DNA from 3 places in the Pseudomonas azotoformans genome. Region 2 is predicted to be linked to each of the others. Evidence: predicted binding sites of a transcription regulator. Region 2 holds the regulator's gene; each other region holds the start of a gene.
What was found. The regulator FliA, encoded in region 2, starts transcription of late flagellar genes. The targets are predictions, from matches to a motif close to CTAAAGTTTNNNNNNNNNNNGCCGNTAA.

Region 1: the regulator FliA is predicted to act here: its motif matches at 6,220-6,247, upstream of AYR47_RS21670 (methyl-accepting chemotaxis protein).
Region 3: the regulator FliA is predicted to act here: its motif matches at 4,776-4,803, upstream of AYR47_RS23290 (methyl-accepting chemotaxis protein).

The regions. Positions count from the first base shown of each region.
Region 1 covers NZ_CP014546.1:4,708,783-4,718,610, forward strand. Annotated here, with positions in the region: gene ggt (gamma-glutamyltransferase) at 32-1,756, shown strand; gene AYR47_RS21650 (FAD-dependent oxidoreductase) at 1,750-2,871, opposite strand; gene AYR47_RS21655 (MarR family winged helix-turn-helix transcriptional regulator) at 2,947-3,387, shown strand; gene AYR47_RS21660 (AAA family ATPase) at 3,349-3,897, opposite strand; gene pnuC (nicotinamide riboside transporter PnuC) at 3,894-4,457, opposite strand; gene AYR47_RS21670 (methyl-accepting chemotaxis protein) at 4,518-6,152, opposite strand; gene AYR47_RS21675 (undecaprenyl-diphosphate phosphatase) at 6,372-7,202, shown strand; gene AYR47_RS21680 (DUF1294 domain-containing protein) at 7,199-7,582, shown strand; gene AYR47_RS21685 (MmcQ/YjbR family DNA-binding protein) at 8,062-8,418, opposite strand; gene AYR47_RS21690 (LysR substrate-binding domain-containing protein) at 8,415-9,323, opposite strand; gene AYR47_RS21695 (NAD-dependent succinate-semialdehyde dehydrogenase) at 9,383-9,828, opposite strand, start outside.
Region 2 covers NZ_CP014546.1:6,264,583-6,274,410, forward strand. Annotated here, with positions in the region: gene AYR47_RS28740 (CheW domain-containing protein) at 1-298, opposite strand, end outside; gene AYR47_RS28745 (ParA family protein) at 298-1,086, opposite strand; gene motD (flagellar motor protein MotD) at 1,138-2,025, opposite strand; gene AYR47_RS28755 (flagellar motor protein) at 2,041-2,781, opposite strand; gene AYR47_RS28760 (protein-glutamate methylesterase/protein-glutamine glutaminase) at 2,781-3,911, opposite strand; gene AYR47_RS28765 (chemotaxis protein CheA) at 3,960-6,152, opposite strand; gene AYR47_RS28770 (protein phosphatase CheZ) at 6,164-6,952, opposite strand; gene AYR47_RS28775 (chemotaxis response regulator CheY) at 6,971-7,345, opposite strand; gene fliA (RNA polymerase sigma factor FliA) at 7,513-8,253, opposite strand; gene fleN (flagellar synthesis regulator FleN) at 8,250-9,083, opposite strand; gene flhF (flagellar biosynthesis protein FlhF) at 9,189-9,828, opposite strand, start outside.
Region 3 covers NZ_CP014546.1:5,081,539-5,091,366, forward strand. Annotated here, with positions in the region: gene AYR47_RS23260 (ABC transporter ATP-binding protein) at 1-45, opposite strand, end outside; gene AYR47_RS23265 (acyl-CoA dehydrogenase family protein) at 42-1,103, opposite strand; partial or broken gene AYR47_RS23270 (carboxymuconolactone decarboxylase family protein) at 1,137-1,698, opposite strand; gene AYR47_RS23275 (AraC family transcriptional regulator) at 1,801-2,706, shown strand; gene AYR47_RS23280 (LysR family transcriptional regulator) at 2,703-3,614, opposite strand; gene AYR47_RS23285 (aldo/keto reductase) at 3,733-4,728, shown strand; gene AYR47_RS23290 (methyl-accepting chemotaxis protein) at 4,861-6,855, shown strand; gene AYR47_RS23295 (SRPBCC family protein) at 6,937-7,395, shown strand; gene AYR47_RS23300 (DUF411 domain-containing protein) at 7,493-7,939, shown strand; gene AYR47_RS23305 (YqaA family protein) at 7,936-8,379, shown strand; gene AYR47_RS23310 (alpha/beta fold hydrolase) at 8,424-9,425, shown strand; gene AYR47_RS23315 (D-2-hydroxyacid dehydrogenase family protein) at 9,452-9,828, shown strand, end outside.

The sequences.
Region 1 (9,828 bases), 1.6 Mb from region 2:
TGGTGCGTCTCAATAACTAGAGTAGCCATGGATGAAATACCAACCCTTCAGCCGTACCTTGATAGCCACCGCCCTGGTCTTGACAGTCAGTGGTGTGCACGCCGCGTCTCAGGCCCCGGTGGCCGGTGAAAATGGCATGGTGGTGACGGCCCAGCATTTGGCAACTCACGTGGGCGTGGATGTGCTCAAGGCCGGCGGCAATGCGGTCGACGCGGCCGTGGCCGTGGGCTACGCACTGGCGGTGGTGTACCCGGCGGCGGGTAACCTGGGTGGCGGCGGTTTCATGACCGTGCAACTGGCGGACGGGCGCAAGACCTTCCTCGACTTCCGCGAAAAAGCCCCGCTGGCGGCCACCGCCAACATGTACCTGGACAAAGACGGCAATGTCATTGAAGGCCTCAGCGCCAAGGGTCACCTGGCCGTTGGCGTGCCCGGCACCGTCTCGGGCATGGAACTGGCCCTGAGCAAATACGGCACCCTCAAGCGCGCCCAAGTCATCGCCCCGGCGATCAAGCTAGCGGAGAACGGCTTCGAGCTGGAGCAGGGCGATATCGACCTGTTGCACACCGCCACCGGTGAGTTCGAAAAAGACAAGGACCTGCGCGGGATCTTCCTGCACAACGGTCAGCCGATGCAGGTCGGCCAGAAGCTGGTGCAGAAAGACCTGGCCAAGACCCTCAAGGAAATCTCGGCCAAGGGCAGCGACGGTTTCTATAAAGGCTGGGTCGCCAAGGCCCTGGTGGATTCCAGCCAGGCCGGCAAAGGCATCATCACCCAGGCTGACCTCGACAAGTACAAGACCCGGGAACTGGCGCCCATCGAGTGCGACTACCGTGGCTACCACGTGGTCTCGGCACCGCCTCCAAGCTCGGGCGGCGTGGTGATCTGCCAGATCATGAACATCCTCGAAGGTTACCCGATGGCCGACCTCGGCTATCACTCGGCCCAGGGCCTGCACTACCAGATCGAAGCCATGCGCCACGCCTACGTGGACCGCAACAGCTACCTCGGCGACCCGGACTTCGTGAAGAACCCGATCGAGCACCTGCTGGACAAAAACTACGCGGCGAAACTGCGCGACGCCATCGAGCCGCAAAAAGCCGGTGACTCCCAGGCGATCAAGCCTGGCGTATCGCCCCATGAAGGCAATAACACCACCCACTACTCCATCGTCGACAAGTGGGGCAATGCGGTCTCGGTCACCTACACCCTCAACGACTGGTTCGGTGCGGGCGTGATGGCGAGCAAGACCGGGGTGATCCTCAACGATGAAATGGACGACTTCACCGTCAAGGTCGGCGTGCCGAACATGTACGGCCTGGTCCAGGGTGAAGCCAACGCCATCGCGCCGGGCAAGGCGCCGCTGTCGTCGATGAGCCCGACCATCGTGACCAAGGATGGCAAGGCCGTGATGGTGGTGGGTACGCCGGGTGGCAGCCGCATCATTACCGCGACCTTGCTGACGATCCTGAATGTCATCGACTACAAGATGAACATCCAGGAAGCGGTGGACGCGCCGCGTTTCCACCAGCAATGGATGCCGGAAACCACCAACCTGGAGACCTTCGCGGTGAGCCCGGATACCCAGAAGATCCTTGAAAGCTGGGGCCACAAGTTTGCCGGGCCGCAGGATGCCAACCACTTGGCGGCGATCCTGGTCGGGGCGCCGTCGCTGGGTGGCAAGCCGGTGGGCAACAACCGCTTCTATGGCGCGAATGACCCGCGGCGCAACACGGGCCTGTCCTTGGGTTACTGAGGCGTGAGGTGGTGATGCAGGTGGGCCAGGGACAGCGCCAGGCTGTCATGGGATAACTGGATGGCGGCGCCCTCGGCGCTGCCCTGGGCTGCCGGTATCACCCGTTCGAACAGGTGGTTTTCAAACCCCTGGACTGCTGTCGAGCAGTCAGGGGCCTCGAGCAAGTGCTGCGCCAACTCGGCAGCATCCAGCATCGCCGCGTTCACCCCTTCGCCGCCAAACGGCGACATCAGGTGGGCGGCATCACCGATCAACGTCAGCCCCTGGCGATGGGACCAGCGATGGCCCACGGGCAGGGCGTAGATAGGCCTCGCCAGTACCGTCTCGTTTGCCGCATCAAACAGCGCCAGCACCTGCGGATGCCAGCCTTTGAATTGGACTTTTAGCGCGTGCAGGCTGAGATGATCGGCTGCCCAGTCGGGCGGTACGCGAAAGATTGCATAGCCACGCAAATGCGCATTCGCGTTGCGTTGCACCATGATCGATTTGGCTTCCCCGGCGACTTCCAGCTTGCCTCGACCAACCAGCTTGGCCAGGTGCGGGTGCTGGTGGTCGACATCGTCGATGCCAAACTCGATGAAGGTCAACCCGCTGTATTGCGGCTGATAGGTCGACAGCAGCGGGCGTACTTTCGACCAGGCCCCGTCGGCACCGACCACCAGATCGAAGGGGCCGTAGGTGACAGGGCCTTGATGCAACGTCCAGCGCCCATCACCGACCGGCCGGACTTCGTGGATACCTGCGCCCCAGTTCACACAGCCAAGCGGCAGCGAATCCAGCAGCGCCTGGCGCAGGGCCGTGCGGTCGACTTCGGGACGGTCACCCGCGTCCGGATTGGGGTCTTCAAACAGCAACTCACCGTGATGATCCATCAGGCGTGAGCCCTGGTCTTCGTATCGGGCGATGCGCTTGAACGCGTCTTCCAGGCCTGCACGCTGCAGGGCGAGCTGGCCAGATTCGACATGCAGGTCCAGCGTGCCACCTTGCGGGCGTTCGAGCGGATCGCGTTCGCGCTCAAACACGCTGGCGGCGATGCCATGGCGAAAAAGGATTCGCGCCAAGGTCAATCCGCCGGGGCCGGCGCCGATAATGGCGATGCGTAATGGGGGCGTCATGGAGATTGTCCTTGGCGATGTTTATAGGATCCTATACATTCTGTTCATAGGATCCTATGGAAAGTCAACGCCCTGATGATCGTTCAAACGCCTGCCCCCAACCCCATGCAACAGATCGGCCTGGCCGGCCGGGGTTTCGTCCGTCTCTACGAAGGTCGTCTAAAAGAACTCGGCTTCGCTGTCGCGCAGATTCCGGTACTGGTGGCGCTCAAGCACAGCGAAGGCTTGCCCCAAGCCGAGCTGGTGCGCATCGTCCGTGTCGAGCAGTCGAGCATGGCGCAGTTGCTGGGACGCATGGAGCGTGACGGCATGATCGAGCGGGTGGCCGACCCGGCGGATAGACGCAGCCGCCTCATTACCCTGACCGACGCGGCGCGCAAACGCATGCCCGCCGCCCGCGCGGTCATGCAGCAGGGGACGGCGCAGGCGCTGGAAGGGTTCAGTGAAGAGGAGGAAGCGACCTTGCTGGCGTTGCTGCTAAGGGTGAACGCCAACCTGGAGCGTGCCGGCGAGTAGCTGTTCGACCGCCGAAAATGCGGTGGCGCGGCGCTGTATCCAGTCGCCACGAATCACCAGGGCGGGCTGCTGATGGTGCTCGATCCACTCCAGGCTGCCCTGGAAAAACGCCCGGCGATCCGCCAGTTGCGGCTGGCAGCGTTGGCCGTCGGCGGTCCATTCCACATCCTCCGGCGACAACAACAGGTGCAGGTCGTAATGGCGGGCCAGCAACTCGCTGTCGAGCCAGGCCGGGTAGTCGCCGAACAGGGTCTGGCTCCAGAGCTTGTTGGTCAGCAGGTGGGTATCGAGGATCAACAGATCAGGCTGTTGGGCGCGGGCGGCGTCTTCCCAGGCCAGTTGGCCACGGGCGATGGCCGGGATGTCGGCCAGGGTGGTGTCGCGTTGATGGTGATCGATGAAATAACGCACGTATTCACCCACCATCAACCCGCCGAAATGCGCTTGCAACTGCGCCGCCAGCCAGCTTTTACCGCTGGACTCCGGGCCGGCCAGTACCACCACCTTCATGCGTGCAACGCCGGGTCGGCGCGCCATTCACGCCAGCCTTGCACGGCAATCACGGTGAACAGCGCGTAGAGCGCGGCGGTGAGGTAGAGGCCTTTGTAGAGGAACAGCCCGACAAAGATCACATCCACGGCAATCCACAACGGCCAGCACTGCACGCGTTTCTGCGCCATCCACATCTGCGCTACCAGGCTGAAGCCGGTGAGGGCGGCATCGAGCCAAGGCTGGGCAGCATCCGTCCAGTGCGCCATGGCGGCACCGAGCAACAGACTGCCGACGGCGCCCACCGCCAGGCTGGCCATGATCGCCGGCACGCCGAGGCTGGTGACCTGACGCCCTTGCTTGATCGCGCCGGCGCGGGTCCACTGCCACCAACCGTAGACTTGCAGTGCGGCGTAGACCACCTGCAACAGCATGTCGGAATAGAGTTTCACGTCGAAAAACACCCAGGTGTAGAGCAACACCATCACCAGGCCGATGGGCCAACACCAGGGGTTTTGCTTGACGGTCAGCCACACGGCAATCACCCCGAGGGCGGCGGCGAACAGTTCAAGCCCGGACATGGAGGTTCCTTGGGAGAGTGGAAGAGGGCGGTGATTGTAAACAAATCACCGCCGTTTCGCTCAGACCTTGAATTGGCGCAGCAGGCCGTCGAGCTGTTCGCTCAGGCCGCGCAAGTGCGCACTCGCCACACTCGACTGTTCCGCCGCCAGTGCGGTGCTGTGGGACAAGCCGGCGGCCTGGGTGACATTCTGGTTGATGTCTTCCACCACGTGGGCCTGTTGCAGGGTGGCGCTGGCAATCGAGGCGTTGAGGCCATTGAGGTTGCGCAGCGCCTGGCCGATGGCAGTCAGGCTGGCACCGGCTTGGCCGGCTTGTTCAATAGTCAGTTGCGAGGCGCTGTGGCTGTCGCTGATCACCTTGACCGCCGCTTCCGAGTGGCCTTGCAGGCGTTCGATCATGCCCTGGATTTCGGCGGTGGATTTTTGCGTGCGCTGGGCCAGCAGCCGCACTTCATCGGCCACCACGGCGAAGCCACGCCCTTGTTCGCCGGCGCGGGCTGCTTCAATCGCCGCGTTAAGCGCCAACAGGTTGGTCTGGTCGGCAATCGAACGGATCACTTCAAGTACGCTGCCGATCTGGGTACTTTCCGCAGACAGGGTGCGGATCACTTCCACTGCCTGGCTGATGGTGCCGGAGAGCTGGTCAATCTGCTGCAGGCTGCCGTCGATATTCACCTGGCCTTGTTGGGCCTGGGCTTGGGCGTCGCGCATTTCGCTGGCGGCGTGTTCGGCGTTCTTGGCCACGTCCTGCACGCCGTAGGTGACTTCGTTGATGGCGGTGGCCACCAATTCCATCTGCTGGGATTGTTGCTGGCTGCGGTCATGGGCCTGGGTCGCGTTGCTGCCCAGTTCCTGTGAGGACTGGCCCAGGGCATTGGCGCACACCTGCAATTGGCCCACTACTTGGCGCAGCTTGGCGGTGAAGCTGTTGAAGTGCCGGGACAGCTGGGTGACTTCGTCCTGGCCGTGGGTGTCGAGGCTACGGGTCAGGTCGCTTTCACCGCTGGCGATGTTGCCCATGGCGTTCACTGCGTCCTGTAACGGTCGCACAATGCTGCGGGCGATCAGCGAGACCAGCAGCGCCATCACCACGGCGATACCCAGGCCGATGAACGAGGCTTTCCAGACCTGGCCGCTGAACTCAGCCTGCACATCGTCCACGTACACGCCGGAACCGATGATCCAGCCCCAGGGTTGGAACAGTTGGATATACGACGTCTTGGCCACCGGCGCTTCGGCGCCCGGTTTCGGCCAGCGATAGTTGACGATGCCGGCGCCCTTGGCCTTGGCCAGGATCACGAATTCGTTGAACACGGCAAAACCGTCGGGGTCGCGGATGGCCGAAAGGTTCTGGCCGTCGAGCTTGGGGTTGGCCGGGTGCATGATCATCACGGGCGTGAGGTCATTGATCCAGAAGTAGTCGTCATGGTCGTAGCGCAAGCCACGCACCGCGCTCAAGGCTTGCTTCTGGGCGGCTTCGCGAGTCATCACGCCGGTGGTTTCGAGGCCGTGATAAAACGTCAGGATCCCGCTGGCGGTCTGCACCACGTGTTGGGTTTGCTGGCGCTTGGCCTGGTACAGGTCGTCATGAATCTGCTTGAGCATCAGCAAACCCAAGGCCAGCAGCATCAGCACGGCGACTATCAGGATCAGCCACAGGCGCCGGCTGATCGACATATTGCGCAAACTGTTCATCGTCCTGTCACTCCGTGCTTTTTATAATTGTGGGTGCCGCATCGACTTTTCCGCCTTGTCTGATAGGCTTTCGGCCTGTATTCGGAAAACCTGAGTACTGTCTGATTTTTCACAAGATTTTTGCAGGTCGGGGTTGAAACTCAACACCGCGTCTTGTCGTCAGTGAACCATTAAAAAGATTAACGAGGCTTGCCATAGAGCAAGACCTTTGGGGGAAGCATGGATTTTTGGACCGCCATACAGGCATTGATTCTTGGCGTTGTGGAGGGGCTGACCGAGTTCCTGCCGATTTCCAGCACCGGCCACCAGATCATCGTCGCCGACTTGCTCGACTTTACCGGCGACCGCTTCAACGCGTTCAACATCATTATCCAGCTGGGCGCGATCCTGGCGGTGGTGTGGGAGTTTCGCGGCAAGATTTTCGAAGTGGTCAGCGGCCTGCCGACCCAGCGCAAGGCCCAGCGATTTACCGTCAACCTGCTGATCGCCTTCCTGCCGGCGGTGGTGCTGGGGGTGATTTTTGCCGACCTGATTCACCACTACTTGTTCAACCCGATCACCGTGGCCACGGCGCTGGTGATCGGCGGCGTGATCATGTTATGGGCCGAGCGCCGCGAGCATGAAGTGCACGCTGAAACCGTGGATGACATCACCTGGAAAGACGCGCTCAAGGTCGGCCTGGCCCAGTGCCTGGCGATGATCCCAGGGACCTCGCGTTCCGGCTCGACCATCATTGGTGGCTTGCTGTTCGGGCTGTCGCGAAAGACTGCCACCGAGTTCTCGTTCTTCCTGGCGATGCCGACCATGGTCGGTGCGGCGGTCTATTCGGGCTACAAGTACCGTGACCTGTTCCAGCCGGCGGACTTGCCGGTGTTTGCCATCGGCTTTGTGACCTCGTTCATCTTCGCGATGATCGCGGTGAAGGGCCTGCTCAGGTTCATCGCCAGCCACAGCTATGCCGTGTTTGCCTGGTATCGCATTGCGTTCGGCTTGCTGATCCTGGCGACCTGGCAGTTCGGCTGGATCGACTGGGCGGCCGCCAAGGCATGATGATCCAGCATCCCCGTCTGAAAGCGGCGATCTTCGTGCTGTTATGCGCAGCGCCGCTGCTGGGTTCGGTGCTGGTATGGCAGCGCGGCGAGACTGTGATTCCGCTGGCGGCCTATGGCGTGGTCAGCGTGATCGCGTTCTTCCTGTACTGGAGCGACAAACGCAAGGCGCGCACTGACAGCTGGCGCACTCCGGAAAACATCTTGCACGCCGTGGAACTGGCGGGCGGCTGGCCGGGGGCGTTGATTGCCCAGCAGGTGTTCCGGCACAAGACGCGCAAGGTGTCTTACCAGGTGTTGTTTTGGGTGATTGTGTTGTTGCATGAGGTGTTCTGGCTGGATCAGCTGTTCCTCGGTGGCACCTTGCTCTCAGTGCTCTAGACCTGTGGCGAGGGAGCTTGCTCCCGTGGCGGCCTGCTGGTCGACCGAGCTGTATCAGGTGTAAGCCGATCAAAATGTGGGAGCGGGCTTGCCCGCGAAGGCTATGTGTCAGGGGCTAGAGCTCTGAGACCGGAGTACATATCCATTTCTGCGATAACGGCTGATATGGGGTCCGCCCTTACGGCGGGTCACTTTTGGAAGAGTCCGAATGCGGCCCAGCCAAAAGTAACCAAAAACGCTTCGCCCCACCACTCGGCACCTCGCCTAGGCTCGGTGTGCCCGAACGAAGGCTTGAATCCGTGGGCCGCCGCGATGGGCCATCCTTGGCCCAGCGCGGCTAACCCGGCGTCCTGCCGGGTTACCCACGGATTCAAGCCTGCGTTCGGCCAGCGCGGTTTACGGGGCGCCTCAGATCAAGATCAAGATCAAGATCAAAAGCAGAGCAACCGATAGTCACTTAGATACCTAGGTGCTTTGCGTCAATCGTCCAGCAACAACCCAATCTGCGTGCGCTTGGGCAACTTGCTGACGACAAGCTGGTGCGAACGCCGCACCAACCCACGCAACTCCTCAGCACCCAGCGGGTAGGGCGTATTCATGATGATCCACTGCGCCCGCGCCAGATACGGCGCCGGGTGAATGCCTGGGCGGTCCACATGGCCGAGGAACAATTCCTTGTCGACCTTGAACGCCAACGACTCACCCCTTAGGTTCTGCAGCGCGAACATCTTGTTGCCGGCAATCGAAAACACACGTACGCCGCCCCATTTGTAATCCTCCCGCGCGCCCGGCAGGCTCAGGCAGAAGGCGGCGACTTGTTCTTCGGTCATCCTCATAGCAGGCGGTCTCCGCAACCTTTGAAACCTTCTTCCAGGTAGTCGATCCAGGCACGAATGGCCGGCAACACGCCGCGACGATGCGGGTACACCGCTTGCAACCAGCCGCCAGGCAAGGACCACTCCGGCAGCAGTTGCACCAACCGGCCGCTGGCCAATTCCTCTTCGCAATACATCATCGGCAGCACGGTAAAGCCCAGCCCCATGATGGCGCTGGCCTTGCGCACGATGAAATCGTCGATCCCCAGCCGGGCTTCCATCGCCAGGTCGTGAGTGTTGCCCTGGGGGTCGAGGATGCGTTGATGCACCAGGCGATCCGCCTCCAGTGCACCGAGGATCGGTAGCTGCTTGAGATCCTCAAGGGTCGCGACCTGACGGCCGTGCATCAGCGCGGGGCTGGCCACCAGCACGGTCTGGGCCTGACGCAGGCGCTTGGTCACCAACAGCGGATCCTCATCGCCCAGCTCGCGTACGCGCAGAGCGACATCGATACCCTCGGCGACCAGGTCGACACGGCGGTTGACCAGGGTCATCTCCAATTGCACCTGGGGATGAGCCGCCAGAAATCCAGCCACCAGTTCCGGCAGGATGTGCTGGGCCATGCCCACCGGGCAACTGACGCGCAGCCGTCCACGGGGCTCGCTGGACATGCTGGCCACCGCCTCATCGGCCATTTCCGCCTCCAGCAGCATCGCCTGACAATGCCGCAGGTAGCGCTCGCCGACGGCAGTGAGGGTGAGTTGGCGCGTAGTGCGTTGCAGCAGGCGTGCGCCGAGGCGTTCTTCCAGCTCGGCGATACGCCGCGACAGCCGCGACTTGGGAATCCCCAGCAGCCGGCCGGCGGCAGCGAAGCCACCGGCTTCCACGACTTTAGCGAAATAGTAGAGGTCGTTGAGGTCTTGCATGGGCAACCTATTGTCCTGTCAGTGGGACGAACTATCCGCGTCTGACGAGGGCAAATCCACTACAAATGTGCGCCAGCCATCAACACGTACTTCACGTGCACATACTCCTCGATCCCGTAATAGCTGCCTTCACGGCCATAACCGGACTGCTTGATGCCGCCAAACGGCACGGAAGCAGTGCCCACTGATCCGGAGTTGAGGATCACCATGCCGGCCTCCAACTGGCGCGACAGGCGCAACGACCGTCCCAGAGCGCTGGTGTAGGCGTAGGCCACCAGGCCGAATTCGGTCTGGTTGGCGCGGGCGATGACTTCGGCTTCATCCTTGAACGAATAGAGAGCGAACACCGGCCCGAAGATTTCCTCGGTCGCCAGGGGAGAATCGTCCTGCAAGCCGGTCAATACCGTCGGCTCGTAGAACAGGCCACCTTTGGCGTGGGGCTGGCCGCCCATCAATACCTTGGCCCCGGCGGCCTTGGCGTTTTCCACCAGTCGCGCCACCTTGT
Region 2 (9,828 bases):
GCGTGATGCTCGGCGGCAAATGCACTTCCACCACCGGCTCGACCACGACAGGAGCAGGGGCAACCACCACAGGCGCCACCACTACCGGCGTAATCGGCACTACGACCTGCGCATCACGGGCTTGTTCTTCCAGCACCGCCAACTGGAATTCATCCAGCGCGGCTTCGGGTTCAACAGCCGGTTCCAGCACCAGGATCGGCTCCGGCAAATCTTCGGCGGTCGCATCTTGCAGCAGGGCATCCAGGTAGGATTCCAGCGCCAGTTGCGGCCGGGTCTTGAGTTCGACAGGACGGTTCATCACGCCACCTGCGCCACAAGCTGTTGCGACAACAGGTGCTTGAGCAGCGCGCGGTAGGCGAGTACGCCACGGCTCTTGCCATCGAACTGCGACGGCGCAAGGCCCGCGCGGCTGGCGTCACGCAGGCGCGTGTCCACCGGGATGTAGCCGTTCCAGATGGTGTCCGGGTAGGCATCGCGCAGCACGCGCAGGGTGCCAAGGGACGCTTGGGTGCGGCGGTCGAACAGGGTCGGCACGATGCTGAACGGCAGCGCTTGTTTGCGCGAACGGTTGATCATCGCCAGGGTGCTGACCATGCGCTCCAGGCCTTTGACGGCCAGGTGTTCGGTCTGCACCGGGATCACCAACTGCTGGCTCGCCGCCAAGGCGTTGACCATCAACACGCCCAGCAACGGCGGGCTGTCGATGATTGCGTAGTCGAAGTCCTGCCACAGTTGCGCCAGGGTCTTGGCGATCACCAAGCCCAACCCGCTCTGCCCCGGCGACTGACGCTCAAGGGTGGCCAGGGCGGTGCTGGACGGCAGCAGGGAAATGCTTTCGTTGCTGGTAGGCAGCAGCAGTTGCCCCGGCAGATCAGCCGGTACGCTGCCCTTGTGCAGGAACAGGTCGTAGTTGCTGTGCTCCAGCGCGTCCGGGTCGTAGCCGAAATAGCTGGTCATGGAGCCGTGCGGGTCCAGGTCCACCACGACCACGCGCTTGCCCGCCTCGGCCAGCAAGCCGGCTAAGGCGATGGAAGTGGTGGTCTTGCCGACCCCACCTTTTTGATTGGCAACTGCCCAGACTCTCATTCGGTTGGTTCCTCCCGGCAGGCACAGGCGCGACCGAGACATTGCATAAGGTTATTGAGCCGGCGACGGAGAATTGACGGCGCTCTGACGAACCGGCGGTTTTACAGGGGGCGGTGCAGTTTGTGTGCCAGCCCGCTTCAAGGCGGCATCCGGTGCTGCATTGGCGGTGCCGGTGCCGGTCAGGCTGCGGCGCACATCCAGGTTGCGCGACACCACCAACACCACCCGGCGGTTCTTTGCGCGGCCCTCTACGGTGGCGTTATTGGCCACCGGCTGGAACTCGCCATAGCCTACCGACGCCAGGCGACCTGGGTTCACGCCCTGCATCGCCAGCATGCGCACGATGCTCGCGGCACGCGCTGACGACAGTTCCCAGTTGGTCGGGTACTGCGCCGTGCTGATCGGAAAATTGTCGGTAAAGCCTTCGACATGGATCGGGTTCTCGAACGGCCGCAGAATCGCCGCCACCTTGTCGATAATGGTGAACGCCTGGTCGCTGGGCATCGCATCGGCACTGGCGAACAGCAGGCTGGAATTGAGCTCGATCTCCACCCACAACTCGTTGCCGCGCACGGTCATCTGGTTGGAGCTGATCAGGTCGCCAAACGCCGCGCTGATGTCATCGGCGATGCTTTTCAGCGGATCGCTGGTACCGCCCACGCCGGCAGCGGTTTCGTCGCTGTCGTTGACCAGCGGCTTGGCTGGGGTCACGGTCTTGGGCCGCTCTTCACCGATGGGAATCGGCTTGAGCGAGCGGTCGGCGTCGTTGAACACGCCGATCAACGCCTGGGAAATAACCTTGTACTTGCCTTCGTTGATCGACGAGATGGAGTACATCACCACGAAAAACGCGAACAGCAAGGTGATGAAGTCCGCGTAGGACACCAACCACCGCTCGTGGTTGACGTGTTCTTCAGGCTCGCGACGGCGACGGCTCACAATGAATACCTCCCATCAATCCATGAAGCCCTGGAGCTTCAATTCGATGGAGCGCGGGTTCTCGCCCTCGGCAATCGACAAGATGCCTTCGAGCAACATCTCGCGGTAACGCGACTGGCGCATGGCAATCGACTTGAGTTTGCTCGCCACCGGCAACAACACCAGGTTGGCACTGGCCACGCCATAGATAGTGGCGACAAACGCCACGGCAATACCGCTGCCCAGTTGCGAAGGGTCGGCCAGGTTGCCCATGACGTGGATCAGGCCCATCACCGCACCGATGATGCCGATGGTCGGCGCGTAGCCGCCCATGCTTTCGTAGACTTTGGCGGCGTTGATGTCGCGGCTTTCCTGGGTGTAGAAATCCACTTCAAGGATGCTGCGGATCGCTTCCGGTTCGGCACCATCGACCAGCAATTGCAGGCCTTTGCGTGCGTAGCTGTCGGGTTCCGCATCGGCCACGCCTTCCAGGCCCAGCAGGCCTTCCTTGCGCGCGGTGAGGCTCCAGTTGACCACACGGTCGATGCCACCCGGCAAGTCGACACGCGGCGGAAAAATGATCCAGATAAGGATCTGCATGGCGCGCTTGAACGAGCTCATGGGCGACTGCAACAATGCCGCGCCCACGGTGCCGCCGATCACGATCAACGCGGCCGGACCGTTGGCCAGGGCGCCGAGGTGACCGCCTTCGAGGTAGTTGCCGCCAATGATCGCGACAAACGCCATGATGATACCGATCAGGCTCAAGACATCCATTAGAGGCAGGCCTCCACCAGATGCTTGCCGATGTCGTCCAGGCTGTAGACGGCGTCGGCCAGATCGGCCTTGACGATGGCCATGGGCATGCCATAGATCACGCAGCTGGCTTCGTCCTGGGCCCAGATGGCGCTGCCGCCCTGCTTGAGCAGGCGCGCGCCTTCACGGCCGTCGGCGCCCATGCCGGTGAGCACCACCGCCAGAACTTTGTCGCCGTAGGACTTGGCCGCCGAACCGAAAGTGATATCCACGCACGGCTTGTAGTTCAGGCGCTCATCGCCCGGCAGGATTTTGATCGCGCCACGGCCGTCCACCATCATCTGCTTGCCACCCGGCGCCAGCAACGCCAGGCCCGGACGCAGGATGTCGCCATCCTCGGCTTCCTTGACGCTGATGCGGCACAGCTTGTCCAGGCGCTCGGCGAACGCTTTGGTGAAGGCTGCGGGCATGTGCTGGATCAACACGATCGGCGCCGGGAAGTTGGCCGGCAGTTGGGTCAATACGCGTTGCAGGGCCACCGGGCCGCCGGTGGAGGTGCCGATAGCCACCAGCTTGTAGGCTTTGCGTTTCGGCGCGGGCGAATGGGCAGCCGCAGGCGCAGCGGCGCGAACCGGTGCGACGGCAGGCCGTACAACCGGCGCAGGCGCTGGGCGAGCAAACGATGACGTCGGCGCAGCCGGTGCCGCAACCGGTGCAGGCGTCGGCGCGGGCGCGCTGAACAAGCTGCGACGGTTGCTGCGCGAAATGCTGTGCACTTTCTCGCACAGCAGTTGCTTGACCTTCTCGGGATTGCGCGAGATGTCTTCGAAATTCTTCGGCAGGAAGTCCACCGCACCAGCGTCCAGCGCATCCAGGGTGACCCGGGCGCCTTCGTGCGTCAGCGAGGAGAACATCAATACCGGGGTCGGGCAGCGTTGCATGATATGCCGGACTGCGGTGATGCCATCCATCATCGGCATCTCGTAGTCCATGGTGATCACGTCCGGTTTCAACGCAATGGCTTGATCAATCGCCTCTTTGCCGTTGGTGGCCGTGCCGACCACCTGGATCGTTGGATCGGCGGAAAGAATTTCCGAGACGCGGCGGCGGAAGAAACCCGAATCGTCCACCACCAGGACCTTGACTGCCATAAACACTCCGTTAGGCGGGGCGGGCAATACCGCCCTGCCCCACCAGAATCAAATACGCCGAGCGGCGTAACGCTTGAGCATGCTCGGAACATCGAGAATCAGCGCGATCCGACCGTCACCGGTGATGGTCGCACCCGACATGCCCGGGGTTCCCTGCAGCATTTTGCCCAAAGGCTTGATGACCACTTCTTCCTGGCCCACCAGTTGATCGACCACAAACCCGATGCGCTGGGTGCCCACGGAGAGAATCACCACATGGCCTTCGCGCTGCTCTTCATGCTTGGCCGATGCCACCAGCCAGCGCTTGAGGTAGAACAGGGGCAACGCTTTGTCGCGCACAATCACCACTTCCTGGCCGTCCACCACGTTGGTGCGCGACAGGTCGAGGTGGAATATCTCGTTGACGTTGACCAGCGGGAAGGCGAACGCCTGGTTGCCCAGCATCACCATCAGGGTCGGCATGATCGCCAAGGTCAACGGCACCTTGATGACGATCTTCGAGCCCTGGCCCTTGGTCGAGTAGATGTTGATCGAGCCATTGAGCTGGCTGATCTTGGTCTTCACCACGTCCATGCCGACGCCACGGCCGGACACGTCGGAAATCTCGGTCTTGGTCGAGAAGCCCGGGGCAAAGATCAGGTTGTAGCACTCGGTGTCGGTCAGGCGGTCGGCGGCGTCCTTGTCCATCACTCCACGCTTGACCGCGATGTTGCGCAGGATGGTCGGGTCCATGCCTTTACCGTCGTCAGTGATCGACAGCAGGATATGGTCGCCTTCTTGCTCCGCCGCCAGGATCACTTTGCCGCCACGGGACTTGCCCGAGGCTTCGCGTTCTTCCGGGGTTTCCACGCCGTGGTCAACGGCGTTGCGCACCAAGTGGACCAGCGGGTCGGCCAGGGCCTCGACAAGGTTCTTGTCGAGGTCGGTTTCTTCACCCACCAGTTCCAGGTTGATTTCTTTCTTCAGCTGACGCGCCAGGTCGCGGACCAGGCGTGGGAAGCGGCCGAAGACTTTCTTGATCGGCTGCATCCGCGTTTTCATCACGGCGGTCTGCAGGTCGGCTGTCACCACGTCGAGGTTCGACACGGCCTTTTGCATGGCTTCATCGCCGCTGCTCAGGCCCAGGCGCACCAGGCGGTTACGCACCAGTACCAGTTCGCCGACCATGTTCATGATGTCGTCCAGGCGTGCGGTATCAACCCGTACGGTGGTTTCGGCTTCACTGGCAGGCTTCTCGGCAACCGGAGCGGCGGCGGCGCGTGCCGGAGCAGGCGCTGCTACAGGCGCTGGCTTGGCGGCCGGAGCCGGCGCAGCGGCTTTGGCGGCAACCGGTGCAGCCGTGGCCACCGCTGCGGCCGGGGCCACTTCGCTGAACTTGCCCTTACCGTGCAATTCATCCAGCAGCGATTCGAACTCGTGATCGGAGATCAAACCATCGCCAGCCGGTGCTGCACTGGCAGCGGCAGGCGCTGCGGCCGTGGCGGCGACTTCCGGCAAGGCGTCGGCCACGAAGGTGCCCTTGCCGTGCAGTTGGTCGAGCAACGCTTCGAATTCGTCGTCGGTAATGTCGGTGCTGGCTTTAGCAGCAGGCGCCTCGGGCGCAGCGGCCGGTGCCACAGCGTCGGCCGCGAACTGGCCTTTGCCGTGCAACTGGTCGAGCAGGGATTCGAACTCAGCGTCGGTGATGTCTTCGCTGGTTGGCGCAGCGACAGGCGCCTTTGGCGCTTCTGCCTCGGCCTTCACGGCACTGAGGGAGTTGAGCAGCTGTTCGAACTCGCTGTCGGTCACATCCGGTTCGGCTTCGGCCACAGGCTCGGGCGCCGCCTCGACCACAGGCGCAGCCGAGGTGTCGGCCGGTTCCGCCAGGCGCGCCAGGGCGGCCAGCAGTTCCGGGGTGGCGGCAGTGATCGGTGCACGGTCGCGCACCTCGCTGAACATGCCGTTGACCGCATCCAGTGCTTCGAGAATCACGTCCATCAATTCCGAATCAACGTGACGCTCACCCTTGCGCAGGATGTCGAACACGTTTTCGGCGATGTGGCAGCACTCCACCAGCTCATGGAGCTGGAGGAAGCCGGCGCCCCCTTTTACAGTGTGAAAACCGCGAAAAATTGCATTGAGCAGGTTCGCATCATCCGGTCGGCTTTCCAGCTCGACCAGTTGCTCGGACAACTGCTCTAAAATTTCGCCGGCCTCTACAAGGAAATCCTGAAGGATTTCTTCATCGGCGCCGAAGCTCATGTGGGTGCTCCTTAGAAGCCTAAACTGGATAACAGGTCATCGACATCATCTTGACCCGATACAACGTCTTCACGTTTATCGGCATGAATCTGCGGACCTTCACCCTTGGCGAGATGTTTTTGTGGATCTTTTTCCGAGAGGATCGCTTCGCGGTCATGTTCAATGCCGGCAAAACGGTCTACCTGGCCTGCCATCAGCACTAATTTGAGCAAGTTGCTTTCCACTTCGGTGACCAACTGGGTCACACGCTTGATCACCTGACCGGTGAGGTCCTGGTAATCCTGGGCGAGCAGAATGTCGTTGAGGTTGCTGGAAACCGTGCGGTTTTCCTGCTCGCTGCGTGACAAGAACCCTTCGACCCGACGCGCCAATTCACGAAACTCTTCAGCGCCCACTTCGCGGCGCATGAAACGGCCCCAGTCGTTGCTCAGGGCCTGGGCTTCGTTGGCCATGCCGTTGACCAGGGGCGTGGCGTTTTCCACCAGGTCCATGGTGCGGTTGGCCGCCGCCTCAGTCAGCCTGACCACATAGGACAGGCGCTCGGTGGCATCGGTGATCTGCGAGATTTCCTCGGCCTGGGGCATATGCGGGTCAATCTGGAAATTGACGATCGCACTGTGCAGCTCGCGTGTGAGCTTGCCCACTTCCTGGTACAGGCCGCGGTCACGGGTCTGGTTGAGCTCATGGATTAACTGCACCGCGTCGCCGAACTGGCCTTTTTCAAGGCTGTCGACCAATTGGTGAGCATGCTTTTTCAGGGTCGACTCAAAGTCTCCCTGTGACGTTTCTTTATGCTCCATAGCTCCCCCGCGATGGCATTAGCCGTGGATGCGTTCGAAGATTTTCTCGATCTTCTCTTTCAAGGCCAATGCAGTGAATGGCTTGACCACGTAACCGTTTACCCCGGCTTGGGCGGCTTCGATGATCTGCTCACGCTTGGCTTCGGCGGTCACCATCAACACAGGCAGGCTGCGCAGTTTTTCGTCGGCGCGCACGTGGCGCAGCAAGTCGATACCGGTCATGCCCGGCATGTTCCAGTCCGTTACCAGAAAGTCGATGCTCCCGCTGTTGAGGATCGGAATCGCCGTAATGCCGTCATCCGCCTCGACCGTGTTAGTGAACCCAAGGTCACGCAACAGGTTTTTTATGATCCGCCGCATCGTTGAGAAGTCATCAACGATGAGGATTTTCATGTTCTTGTCCAATTCGACCTCCAAGCAGTCTTAAACGCGCCCAGCACCTGGACGCGCCATTTCAATCAACAGGCATTACACAAAAAGGACTGCCGGGGCACCACGGGTCGAACCCGCAAAGGCTGGTTGCCCTCGCGGTCTCGTCTGCAGTGTCCCCACACTGCCTGTCAGCGCGCTCGCCACTCTCCCAAACGCCCCCGCAAGCGGGCTGCGCACTGGCTGTGCAACTGGCTGACCCGCGACTCGCTGACCCCCAGGACCTCACCGATTTCCTTGAGGTTCAGCTCTTCGTCGTAGTACAGCGCCAACACCAGCCGCTCACGCTCCGGCAAATTGGCAATCGCGTCCGCCAACGCCCCCTGGAAACGCTCATCTTCCAGGTCACGCGATGGCTCCATATGAGCGCTCGCGCCGTCCTCGTGCAGCCCTTCGTGTTCGCCGTCCTGCAACAGGTCGTCGAAACTGAACAGGCGGCTGCCCAAGGTATCGTTCAAAATCCCGTAGTAATCGTCGAGACTCAATTGGAGTTCGGCCGCAACTTCGTGATCTTTAGCGTCGCGACCGGTTTTTGCTTCAATTGCCCGAATTGCGTCACTGACCATGCGTGTATTGCGATGCACCGAACGCGGCGCCCAATCACCTTTACGCACTTCATCGAGCATCGCGCCACGGATACGGATACCCGCATACGTCTCGAAACTCGCACCCTTGCTCGCGTCGTACTTGGTCGACACTTCGAGCAGGCCGATCATGCCCGCCTGGATCAGGTCTTCGACCTGGACGCTGGCGGGTAGGCGTGCCAGCAAGTGATAGGCGATACGCTTGACCAAGGGCGCGTAGCGCTCGATCAACTCGCCCTGACTGTCACGGGCAGACTTCTTGTACGCGTTGTAGCCAGTCGCTGTCATAGCACGGGTCCTGCGCTCGTCTGATGCACCAATCGCTCGACGAAAAACTCCAGATGCCCCCGAGGGTTGGCAGGCAACGGCCAGGTATCGACCTTCTGGGCAATAGCCTTGAACGCCAATGCGCATTTGGAACGAGGGAACGCTTCGTAGACTGCACGCTGCTTTTGCACAGCCTTGCGCACACACTCGTCGTAGGGAACTGCGCCGACGTATTGTAAGGCGACATCGAGGAAGCGATCCGTGACCTTGGTCAACTTGGCGAACAGGTTGCGCCCTTCCTGCGGGCTCTGGGCCATGTTGGCCAGGACGCGGAAGCGGTTCATGCCGTAGTCACGGTTAAGCAGTTTGATCAGGGCGTAGGCGTCGGTGATCGAGGTGGGTTCATCGCAGACCACCAGCAACACTTCCTGCGCGGCGCGCACGAAGCTGACCACGGACTCGCCGATCCCGGCGGCGGTGTCGATCACCAGCACGTCGAGGTTGTCGCCGATATCACTGAACGCCTGGATCAGGCCGGCATGCTGCGCCGGGCTCAGGTGCACCATGCTCTGGGTGCCGGAGGCGGCCGGCACGATACGGATGCCACCGGGCCCCTGCAGCAGCACATCGCGCAGCTCACAGCGGCCTTCGATCACATCGGCAAGCGTATGTTTGGGCGTCAGCCCCAGCAGAACGTCGACGTTCGCCAGCCCCAGGTCAGCATCCAGCAGCATGACGCGACGGCCAAGCTCTGCCAGGGCCAGGGACAAATTCACTGACACGTTAGTTTTCCCGACGCCACCTTTGCCGCCGGTCACCGCGATCACCTGTACGGGATGCATGCTGCCCATTTTATTTCTTTACCTTGTCTTGCTTAGACGCAGGCTACATGGCTTGGCCGCGTGAATCGCTTGCAGACCATCGATGTAGATACATTTCACGGTGTTCATCCTGCCTCAACCCACCCGTTTTGCCGGGTTGTGGTAGAGGTCGGCGAACATATCGGCCATCGCTTCCTCGCTAGGCTCTTCTTGCATTTGCACGCTGACTGCACGGCTGACCAACTGATGACGGCGCGGCAGATGCAGATCATCCGGAATCCGCGGCCCGTCGGTCAGGTAGGCGACCGGCAGTTCATGACTGATGGCCAGGCTCAGCACCTCGCCCAGGCTCGCGGTTTCATCGAGCTTGGTGAGGATGCAACCGGCCAGGCCGCAGCGTTTGTAGCTGTGGTATGCAGCGGTAAGAACCTGTTTCTGGCTGGTGGTTGCAAGCACCAGGTAATTTTTCGACTTGATGCCACGCCCGGCCAGGCTTTCCAGTTGCATGCGCAATGCCGGGTCGCTGGCTTGCAGGCCGGCGGTGTCGATCAAGACCACGCGTTTGCGCAGCAGCGGGTCGAGGGCGTTGGCCAGGGACTGGCCCGGGTCTACATGGGTCACCGACACATTGAGAATGCGGCCCAACGTCTTGAGCTGTTCCTGGGCACCAATACGGTAGCTGTCCATGCTCACCAGCGCGATATTCTGCGCGCCGTATTTGAGGACGTAGCGGGCCGCGAGCTTGGCCAGGGTGGTGGTCTTGCCCATGCCGGCA
Region 3 (9,828 bases), 1.2 Mb from region 2:
ATAGCCCAGGCAAATCCCCTGGGCACTCAATACGGCCGCTGTCATAGGTTGGCCTGCCGCTGCAGTTCGGTACGCAATTGCACCAGGCTTGGCGTCACGATCGGCACAAACGCCGATTCACGCCAACGTCGTGCGAAACCACTGCCGTGGGCGGTGAGATAAGCCTTGCCGCCGCTGGCCTGCAACTCCAGCTGCACGGCGCTGGCGGCGGTCTCCGCCAGGGCGATGCGCAGCTTGAACAACGGCACCGGTTCGGCGGCAAAACGCCCTGCCAACAGGCCACTTTTCAAGTCGTTGACCAAATGGTCCAGGGTCACGCGCAGGGTTTCCAACTCTTCGCGCAGCACCGTGCGGGTCGCGCCCAGGTGGTTGGCGACTTCCGCCAGGGAACGACGCGCCAACCCGATGGACATCCCGCACTGCAGGCCCAGGAACGCCGGGCGCACCGCCGGCAGGAATTTGCGCGCGTCTTCGTGCAGCAGCCAGTCGCGACTCAGCTCCACGCGTTCCAGATCCAGGGCCGCCGTATTGCTTGACTGCAAGCCGAGCAATTCCAGGTCGCGAGAACGCTGCAAACCCGCCACCGAGTCCGGAATCGCCAGGATAAACGGCGCACCACCGCCCGCGTGCTCAATGGCCGCTGCCGCGACAAAACCGTTCTTGCGCAGGTTGGTCACCCAGTGCAGGCGGCCGTTGAGGGTCCAGCCTTCGTTGGACGGTTCGGCGCTGATCTGCAGCGACTCGATGCCCGACAAGAACTTCATCGCGTTGGACAGCCCCGTCGCCCCCGCCAGCTTGCCGCTGAGCAAATCGGGCAGCAGCTGTTCACGCAGCCGCGCATTGGGACTCTGCAGCAGATACTCGATAAACGAGCGCTGGCCCCAGCACACGAATGCCGCCGCCAGGGAATGGCTGGCAACGTTGGCGATGGCCTCTACGGCGCCCGCCACGTCACTGCCCAGGCCGCCCAGATGAGTCGGCACGCCGATGCGTAATACGTTGGCCTCTGCCAGCCGTGGCAGCACTTCCTGTGGATCGCAACTGCCCACGTCCAAGGCTTGCGCCTGGATGTCGAGCCAACGGCTCAAGATGGGGTCAAGCATTCCTGTTTCTCCTTTACAGCAGGTGGGCCAACTTCAACTTGCGGGCTTTTCCCAACGGTATTGCGCCAGCTCCGGGTTCAGTGGAGTACGAGCAAACACGTTAGCGAAGTTGCACAAGGTTGCCAGGCTGACGCCCAGAATCACTTCCAGGGCCTGGCCTTCGGTGTAACCGGCGGCGCGGAATGCGTCATAGCCCGCATCGCTCACATCACCCCGGGTGGCGATCACTTCGCGGGTGAAGGCCGCCAGGGTTTCATAACGGGCATCGGGCAGCTCGCCACGTTGACGCAGGGCTTCGATGACGCTTTCCGGCAACTTGGCTTTGTTACGCGCGACGGCGGTGTGGCCGGCCACGCAGAAATCGCAACCGTGAGTGGTGGCGGCAATCAGTTGCACCACTTCGCGGTCGGGCCAGGCCCAGTTCAGATTTGGCGTTCAAAGCGGAGACGGTGATGTAGGTTTCCAACGCGGCGGGCGCATTGGCCAGCACTGCCAGTAGATTGGGAATGAAGCCCGAGCCTTTCAGTGCGTTTTCCAGCAAAGGCTTGGCCGCTTCCGGCGCAGTTTCAGGGGTGAGCAAGGGTACACGGGACATGGAGGGGTCTCCTGATGAGTTCGTGTACCCAGTCTGTTGGTTATAAAAAATCGCCTCAATAGTCTAAAGTAGCGATTACTTGCTCTTGAGTCTTTCCATTAGATGAATTCGTCCAGTGCACTTGTCGATTGGTTATTAGACAGCCTCGAACTCGACACCAGCCTGTTCCATGTGGGTCGTTATTGCGGCGACTGGCATGCGAGCACCCATGGCCTGGCGAGCGCGAGTTTTCACCTGATTGTGCAGGGCCAGTGCTGGCTGCATATCGACGGCGACGCCACGCCTCATCGCCTCGATAACGGCGATGCGGTGTTCCTGCTGCGCGACCTGGAATATCGCCTCTCCGGCGAGCCCACGGCGGTGGGTGCGCAGGAATGCCCGCGTGTGCCAATGGTGCCCCTGGAAAGCGCCGCCCACGATGGCGTCGGCCTGGTGTGCGGGTTCTTTCACTTCCAGTCCGGTCTGTCGGCGATGATCGTCGACACCCTGCCCGCGTGGATCATCCTGCGGGCGGGCGATCCCTCACTGACTGCCGCGCGCAACCTGTTCGAACTGATCCTGCAAGAATGCCAGCGCCTGCCTGCGCCCTCTTCGGCCTTGCTTGAACGGCTTTGCCACTTGCTGTTTCTGTATGTACTGCGCCAACAGGTGCTGGACAACAGCGAACTGGGCGGCCTGGCGGCACTGGGTCGGCAGCCGGCGTTTGCCGGTTTGCTGGAACAGCTGATCGCGCACCCGGCCGATGCCTGGACCCTGGAAAGCATGGCCGCTTGCACCGGGCTGTCGCGTTCGGCGTTTTTCAAGCGCTTCAATGAACTGTGCGGGCAGTCACCGGGGCAAGTGCTGCTGATGATGCGCATACGCCATGCCTGCCAGTTGTTCAAGCAGGACCAGACGGTGGCGGATGTCGCGCTGGCCGTGGGTTATCAGTCGGTGGCGGCGTTTACCCGGGCGTTTCACAAGGTGACGGGGCAGCAGCCTGGGGCCTATCGCAAGGCACAGGCTTAGCGGCGCAAGCCGGTGCCGGGAGCGGCGCAGAGTTCGACCAGCCAGTCCACAAACACGCGTACGCGCTGGGACAGTTGGCGGTGCGGAGGATACAGCGCCGTCAAGGCCATGGACGGCACGCCAAACCGGGGCAGCACTTCCACCAGCGTGCCTTGGGCCAGTCGCTGCCTGGCGTGATAGTACGGCGCCTGGATCAACCCATAGCCCGCTTCGCAAGCGCAGAAGTAGCCGTCGGCGCTGTTGACCGCGACCACCTTTGGCAGGTTGAGCGTACGCAACTGGGAGGCGAGTAGAAACTCCAAGCCAAACCGTTTGCCGCTGGCGGCCGAGACGTATTCGACCATCTGATGGTGGGCCAAGTCGTCGAGCGTTTCGGGCACCCCCATACGCTCAAGGTAAGCGGGGCTGGCCAGGGTGATTTGATCCATCATCGCCAGCGGCCGCGCCACCAGCGAATCATCCAGCGCGAGGCCACCGCGCAGCACACAATCGACGCCTTCACGGATCAGGTCAACCGGCCGGTCATTCAAGCCGATTTCCAATTCAATCTGCGGATACAGTGCGGTGAACGTGGGCAGTGCGGGTATCACCAGAAAACGGCCGATGCCCGACGGCATATCAATGCTCAACGTGCCGCGTGGGTTCTGCCGACTGGCGGAAAACACCGCTTCAGTTTCCTCAAGGTCCGACAGCAATTGCACGCAGCGCTGGTAATACGCAGCGCCATCCAATGTAGGGCTGACCTGCCGCGTGGTGCGTTGCAACAGTTGCACGCCAAGGTGCGCCTCCAACTGCTTGATCAGTACGGTCACCGAGGCGCGGGGCAGTTGCAGGCTGTCGGCGGCCTTGGCAAAGCCCCGCAGTTCGACGATCCGGGTGAACACGCGCATCGCGTTGAAACGGTCCAAGCGTCGGCTCCTTGAGCTGATTATTTAGAAATACCGAATAGTGTTAGTGCTTTTAGCCGGTTTATCCCGATTTTGTCGAGCGTGACAATGCAGGCCTTCCCAACCAGGAGCTCTCCCCATGCACACTCGTCCACTCGGTAACAACGGCCCACTCGTCTCCGCCATCGGCCTCGGCTGCATGGGCATGAGCGATTTCTACACGCCCGGCAGCGACACCCGGGAAGCCACCGCGACCCTGCACCGCGCGCTGGAACTTGGTATCAACTTTCTGGATACCGCCGACATCTACGGCCCGCATACCAATGAAGCACTGATCGGCAAAGCCATTGCCGGCAAACGCGACCAGGTGTTCCTGGCCAGCAAGTTCGGCATCGTGCGCGACCCGGCCAACCCGGCGCTGCGTGGCGTCAACGGGCGTCCCGAGTACATCCGCAAGGCGATTGACGGCACGCTGCAACGCCTCGGCGTGGACACCCTGGACCTGTATTACCAGCATCGTATCGACCCGCAGGTTGCCATCGAAGAAACCGTCGGCGCCATGGCCGAGTTGGTGCAACAGGGCAAGGTGCGTTATCTGGGCTTGAGCGAAGCGTCCGCCGCCACCCTGGAGCGTGCCCACAAGGTGCATCCGATCAGCGCCCTGCAAAGCGAATATTCGCTGTGGAGCCGTGATCAGGAACACAACGGCTGTCTTGCCGCCTGCCAGCGCCTCGGCATTGCCTTTGTACCTTATAGCCCTCTGGGGCGGGGCTTCCTGACCGGCGCCCTGCAAAGCCCGGATGACTTCAGTGCAGATGACTATCGCCGCTTCAGCCCGCGGTTCCAGGGGGAGAACTTCGGCAAAAACCTGGAACTGGTGAAGCAGGTGCAGGCACTGGCCGCCGACAAAGACGTGAGCGCCGGGCAACTCGCACTGGCCTGGGTGTTGGCGCAAGGTAACTTCATCATTCCGATTCCTGGCACCAAGCAGCGCAAGTACTTGGAAGAGAATGTGGCCGCCCTCGCGATCCACCTCAACCCGGCCGAATTGGCGGCGCTGGAAGCGATCTTCCCCGTCGAAGCAACCGCCGGCCTGCGTTACCCGGAAGCAGTGATGGCCATGCTGGATATCTAAGCCAAGGAGCGCCCTCAACGGGCGCTTTTTTTCTTGTACGATCGTACCTAAAGCTCCTCCTCGCCAAGCCGATATCCCGACGAAGCTCTAACAATGCCACGTCGGTCATAAACGCTTCGTAAGGACGACCCCATGCCCCCACTGCGCTCCATCCAAGCCCGCTATACCCTGTTCCTGGTGCTGTTCGTCCTGGTGTTATTTGTGTTGACCGTAGTGGGTATCGGCCAGTTAGTCGCGCCCACGTTGCGTCACACCGAAGAACAGGTGGTGCTCAACCGCATCGCCGAGGTGGCGGAACAGATCCAGGGCGAGCTAAACAAGGTTCAGTCCCAGCAACGCAGCATCACCCAGACGGTCCCGTTGCTCGACAGCGATGCCATCGACAAGGTCCTGCCTGGCCTGGTCGACCAGTATGGCGAGCTGAAAGTCTTCGGCGGCGGGATCTGGCCGTTGCCCAACCAGCGCACACCGGGGCGTAACAAGCACAGCACGTTCTGGCACCGCGATGCCTCGGGCAAACTGGCCGTCAACACCTTCTGGAACAGCGACCCTGCGCCCAACTATTACGACCAGAGCTGGTACAAAGGCGGCCTGGCCTCCCCGCGTGGGCAATGCGCTTGGGCCGCCGCCTATAAGGACGACGCCAGCCAGGAGCCGCGCACCAATTGCGCCATGGCGATCCAGCGCGACGGCGTGCCCTACGGCGTCGCCACCATCGACGTGACCCTGGGTTTCTTCAATGACCTGGTGGCCAGCAAAGAAAAAGACATCGGCGGGCAAATGCTGATCGTCGAGGGCGACGGCAAGATCATCAGCAACAGTTCGCGGATCAGTGGTCCGGTGGTGTTGAAAAACATCAGCGAACTTGCCGGAACCTCGGCGTTTGCTGCCCAAATCAGCAAGGCCCTGGTTAATCGAGACCAAGCGCTGCAACGCGGCGAATTCGACAACCAGGGCGTGGCCAGCACCTTCTATATGCGCCCGATCGCAGGCACACCGTGGTTCCTCGCCACCGCCCTGCCCACCTCTCTGATCACCGCCCAACGCGATGACGTACTCGGCACCCTGGCCCTGCTGCAAATCCCCATGGTGTTGTTGCTGGTGCTGCTCGCGGTGTATGCGATCCGCCAATTGGTGCAGCGCATGAAGTCACTCAAAGCCAATATCGACGCACTGTCTGCCGGCGATGCCGACCTGACGCGACGCATCACCATCCGTGCCGAAGACGAGTTGGGCGCGATTGGCCATTCGGTGAACCGTTTTATCGTCTACCTGCAGAACATGATCGGTGAAGTGACCCAGGCCACCGGCGCCATGTCGTCGAGCCTGGAGCAACTGCAGCGGACCTCGGCGCACACCAACCAGATCCTGGTGCGGCATGCCTCGGAGACCGATCAGACGGTCACCGCCATCACCGAAATGAGCTCCACCGCCGACACCGTTGCGCAAAACGCCGCCGAAACCGCCGCATTCACCCAGCGCGCCAATGAGCATGCCGATCGTTCCCGCGTGGTGGTGGGCGAAGCCTCCACCAGTGTCAGCGCCTTGATCGGCGAAGTGTCCAGCGCCACCCACAGCGTGGAAAACATGCGCCAGGACGCCGCACGCATCACCGAAACCCTTGGCGTAATCGGTGCGATTGCCGGCCAGACCAACCTGCTCGCCCTCAACGCGGCAATTGAAGCCGCACGCGCCGGCGAGCAAGGCCGGGGCTTTGCGGTGGTGGCCGATGAAGTGCGTGCGCTGGCGGCACGCACCCAGGCCAGCACCTCGCAGATCAACGACATGCTCACGCGCTTGACCGCTGGCGTCAGTTCCTCGGTGGCCGCCATGGAAAACACCCAGGCCAGTTGCCAGTCGGCGGCGGATGCCACGGCACGGGTAAACACCGGCCTGGATGAAATGGCCGGTTCGGTTAGCCATATCAACAACCTCAGCACCCAGATCGCCACAGCGGCCGAGCAGCAGAGCGCGGTGACCGAGGAGATCAACCGCAGCATGGTGCAGATCCGACAAATGGTCGAAGAGCTGGTACAGAGCGGCCATGCCACTGAAACCAATACCCAAAGCCTGCTGGAGGCGAATGGCCGGGTGATCGCGTTGATGGGTCGATTCAAGGTGCAGTGATAAACGGCTGAAACACTCCCGTGCAATGTGCGGGAGTGGGACTATTCTGACAGTTCCTAGTCGCAACACAGGAGGTGTGCCATGCGAGCTGCCGAGCAGTCGGTCCGTTTGGAGCGGATCAGTCAGGAACGCTTTATCCGAGCGCCTATCGAAGCCGTCTACGACTATGTGACCCAACCGGATCGCTGGCACGAATGGCATCCCACGTCCCTCAGTGCCGACACCGGCACCACCGGTTCACTGCCTGCCGGTGCACGGTTTACCGAGTTCATCGACCTGCTGGGGGTGCGTGTCCCCATGAGTTACCGCGTGCAGATCGCCCGGCGCCCTGGCGAATTCAAGACGGTGTTCACCTCCCTGGCCGTGGATGGCTCCATTCACTACTTCCTGCTGCCCCATCAGGGCGGCACGCTGTTCAAGCGGGTGCTGACCTACGAAACCGAGCTGCAACTGGCCACTTTACATGAGCGCATGATCGAGTTGTCGACCATTGCCCTGGACCAGTTGAAACATCGCCTGGAAAACCCACCCTTCGTATAATTTGGAAACATTCCCAACCGGTAGGAGCTGGCTTGCCCGCGATGACGGCGTCATGATCGCCGCCATCCCGACGGCCCTCTCCTACACGCGAGTTCCTATGAAAACCACATTGCGCTTGGCCTTATTGTCAGCCCTGTTCACCACCACCCTGGCCCAGGCTGCCGACCTGATTCCCATCGACGTGCACCGCGACGCCAACTGCGGTTGCTGCAAAAAGTGGATCAGCCACCTGGAAAGCAATGGTTTCAAGGTCAATGACCACGTCGAAGCCGACATGAGCGCCGTCAAACAACGCCTGGGCGTGGCGCCGCGCCTGGGTTCGTGCCACACCGCCGTGATTGACGGCAAGTTCGTCGAAGGCCACGTGCCCGCCGAGCAAGTGCTGGCCTTGCGTAAACGCGATGACCTGTTGGGCTTGGCCGCGCCGGGCATGCCCATGGGCTCACCGGGCATGGAAGTCGAAGGCCGCAGCGAGGCCTATCAAGTCATCGGCCTGACCCGTGCAGGCAAAGATGTGGTGGTGGCTGAATACCCGGCGCAATGATCGCCGGCTACCTGGGGCTATTTTTCGCGGCGTTTGGCGCCGCAACACTGCTGCCACTTCAATCCGAAGCCGTGCTTGTCGGTCTGCTGCTCAGCGGGCATTACAGCCTCTGGCTGCTGCTGGGCGTGGCCACATTGGGCAATGTGCTGGGCTCGGTGGTCAATTGGTGGCTCGGACGCTGGGTCGAGCATTTCAAGGGGCGACGCTGGTTTCCCGTCAGTGACAAGCAGTTGGACAAGGCTCGTAACCATTACCAGCGCTGGGGCCATTGGACGTTGTTGCTCAGTTGGATGCCGATCATCGGTGACCCGCTGACCTTGGTGGCCGGGGTGATGCGTGAGCCGTTGTGGCGATTCCTGCTGTTGGTGACTTTAGCCAAAAGCGTCCGTTATGGGGTACTCGCTGCCGTGACCTTGCACTGGGTGTTAATCCCCAGTTAATCGTCCCGCAACAGCATCCGAGCACCCTTCTCGGAGCCTTGCCAATGCCCCTGATCCGCGCTTTTTGCATCACCGGCCTGCTCGCCGTCAGCACCGCACCCGCCTTTGCCGCCAGCTACGGTCCAGAGCTGCAAGGCTTTGAATACCCCTACCCACTCAAGCATTTCGAATTCCAATCCCAGGGCAAATCCCTGCAGATGGGGTATATGGACGTGCCCGCCAAAGGACAGGCCAACGGCCGCAGCGTGGTGTTGATGCACGGCAAGAACTTCTGCGGTGCCACCTGGGAAGGTTCGATCAAGGCGTTGAGCGATGCCGGTTACCGAGTGATCGCGCCGGACCAGATTGGTTTTTGCAGCTCCAGCAAGCCCGATCATTATCAATACAGTTTCCAGCAGTTGGCGACCAACACCCATCAACTGCTGGAAAAACTCGGCATTCAAAAGGCCACCATCATCGGCCATTCCACCGGTGGCATGCTCGCCACGCGTTACGCGCTGATGTACCCCGAGCAGACCGAACAGTTGGCAATGGTCAACCCGATTGGCCTGGAAGACTGGAAGGCACTGGGCGTGCCCTCGCTCACCGTCGACCAATGGTATGCACGTGAGCTGAACGTCAGCGCCGACGGCATTCGCAAATACCAGCTCAACACCTATTACGTCGGGCGCTGGAAACCCGAGTACGAGCGTTGGGTAGACATGTACGCCGGCCTGAGCAACGGCCCAGGGCATACCCTGGTCGCATGGAACTCGGCGTTGATTTACGACATGATCTTCACCCAGCCGGTGTACTACGAGTTCAAGAACCTGCAAATGCCCACGCTGCTGCTGATCGGCACGTCCGATAACACCGCCATCGGCAAGGACATTGCGCCGCCGGCAGTCAAGGTCAAGCTCGGCGACTACGCCGTGCTGGGCAAGCAAGTGGCCAAGTTGATTCCCCATGCAACCCTGGTGGAGTTCCCGGGTCTGGGGCATGCACCGCAGATGGAGGAACCGGCCCAGTTTCATCAGGCGCTGTTGCAGGGTTTAAACGCCCTTTAATTCAACCTTTTTCGAGGCACTCGTGAATGTCGGTACAGATCGCAGTCATTGATGATTGGCAGAACGTGGCCAGTGGCGTGGTGGATTGGTCAGTGCTTGAGGCCGTGGGCCAGGTGCATTTCCTGCACGATTACCCGGCGGACACCGCCACCATGATCGAACGTCTGCGGGGCTTCGAGGTGATTTGCGTGATGCGCGAACGCTCCACTTTCGACAAGGCTCTGCTGCAAGGTTTGCCAAAGCTCAAGCTGCTGGTAACGGGCGGCATGCGCAACGCGGCCATCGACATTCCTGCGGCGAAGGCGCTGGGCATTACGGTCTGCGGCACTGACAGCTATAAACACGCCGCACCGGAATTGACCTGGGCTCTAATCATGGCGTCCACCCGCAATCTGCTGGCCGA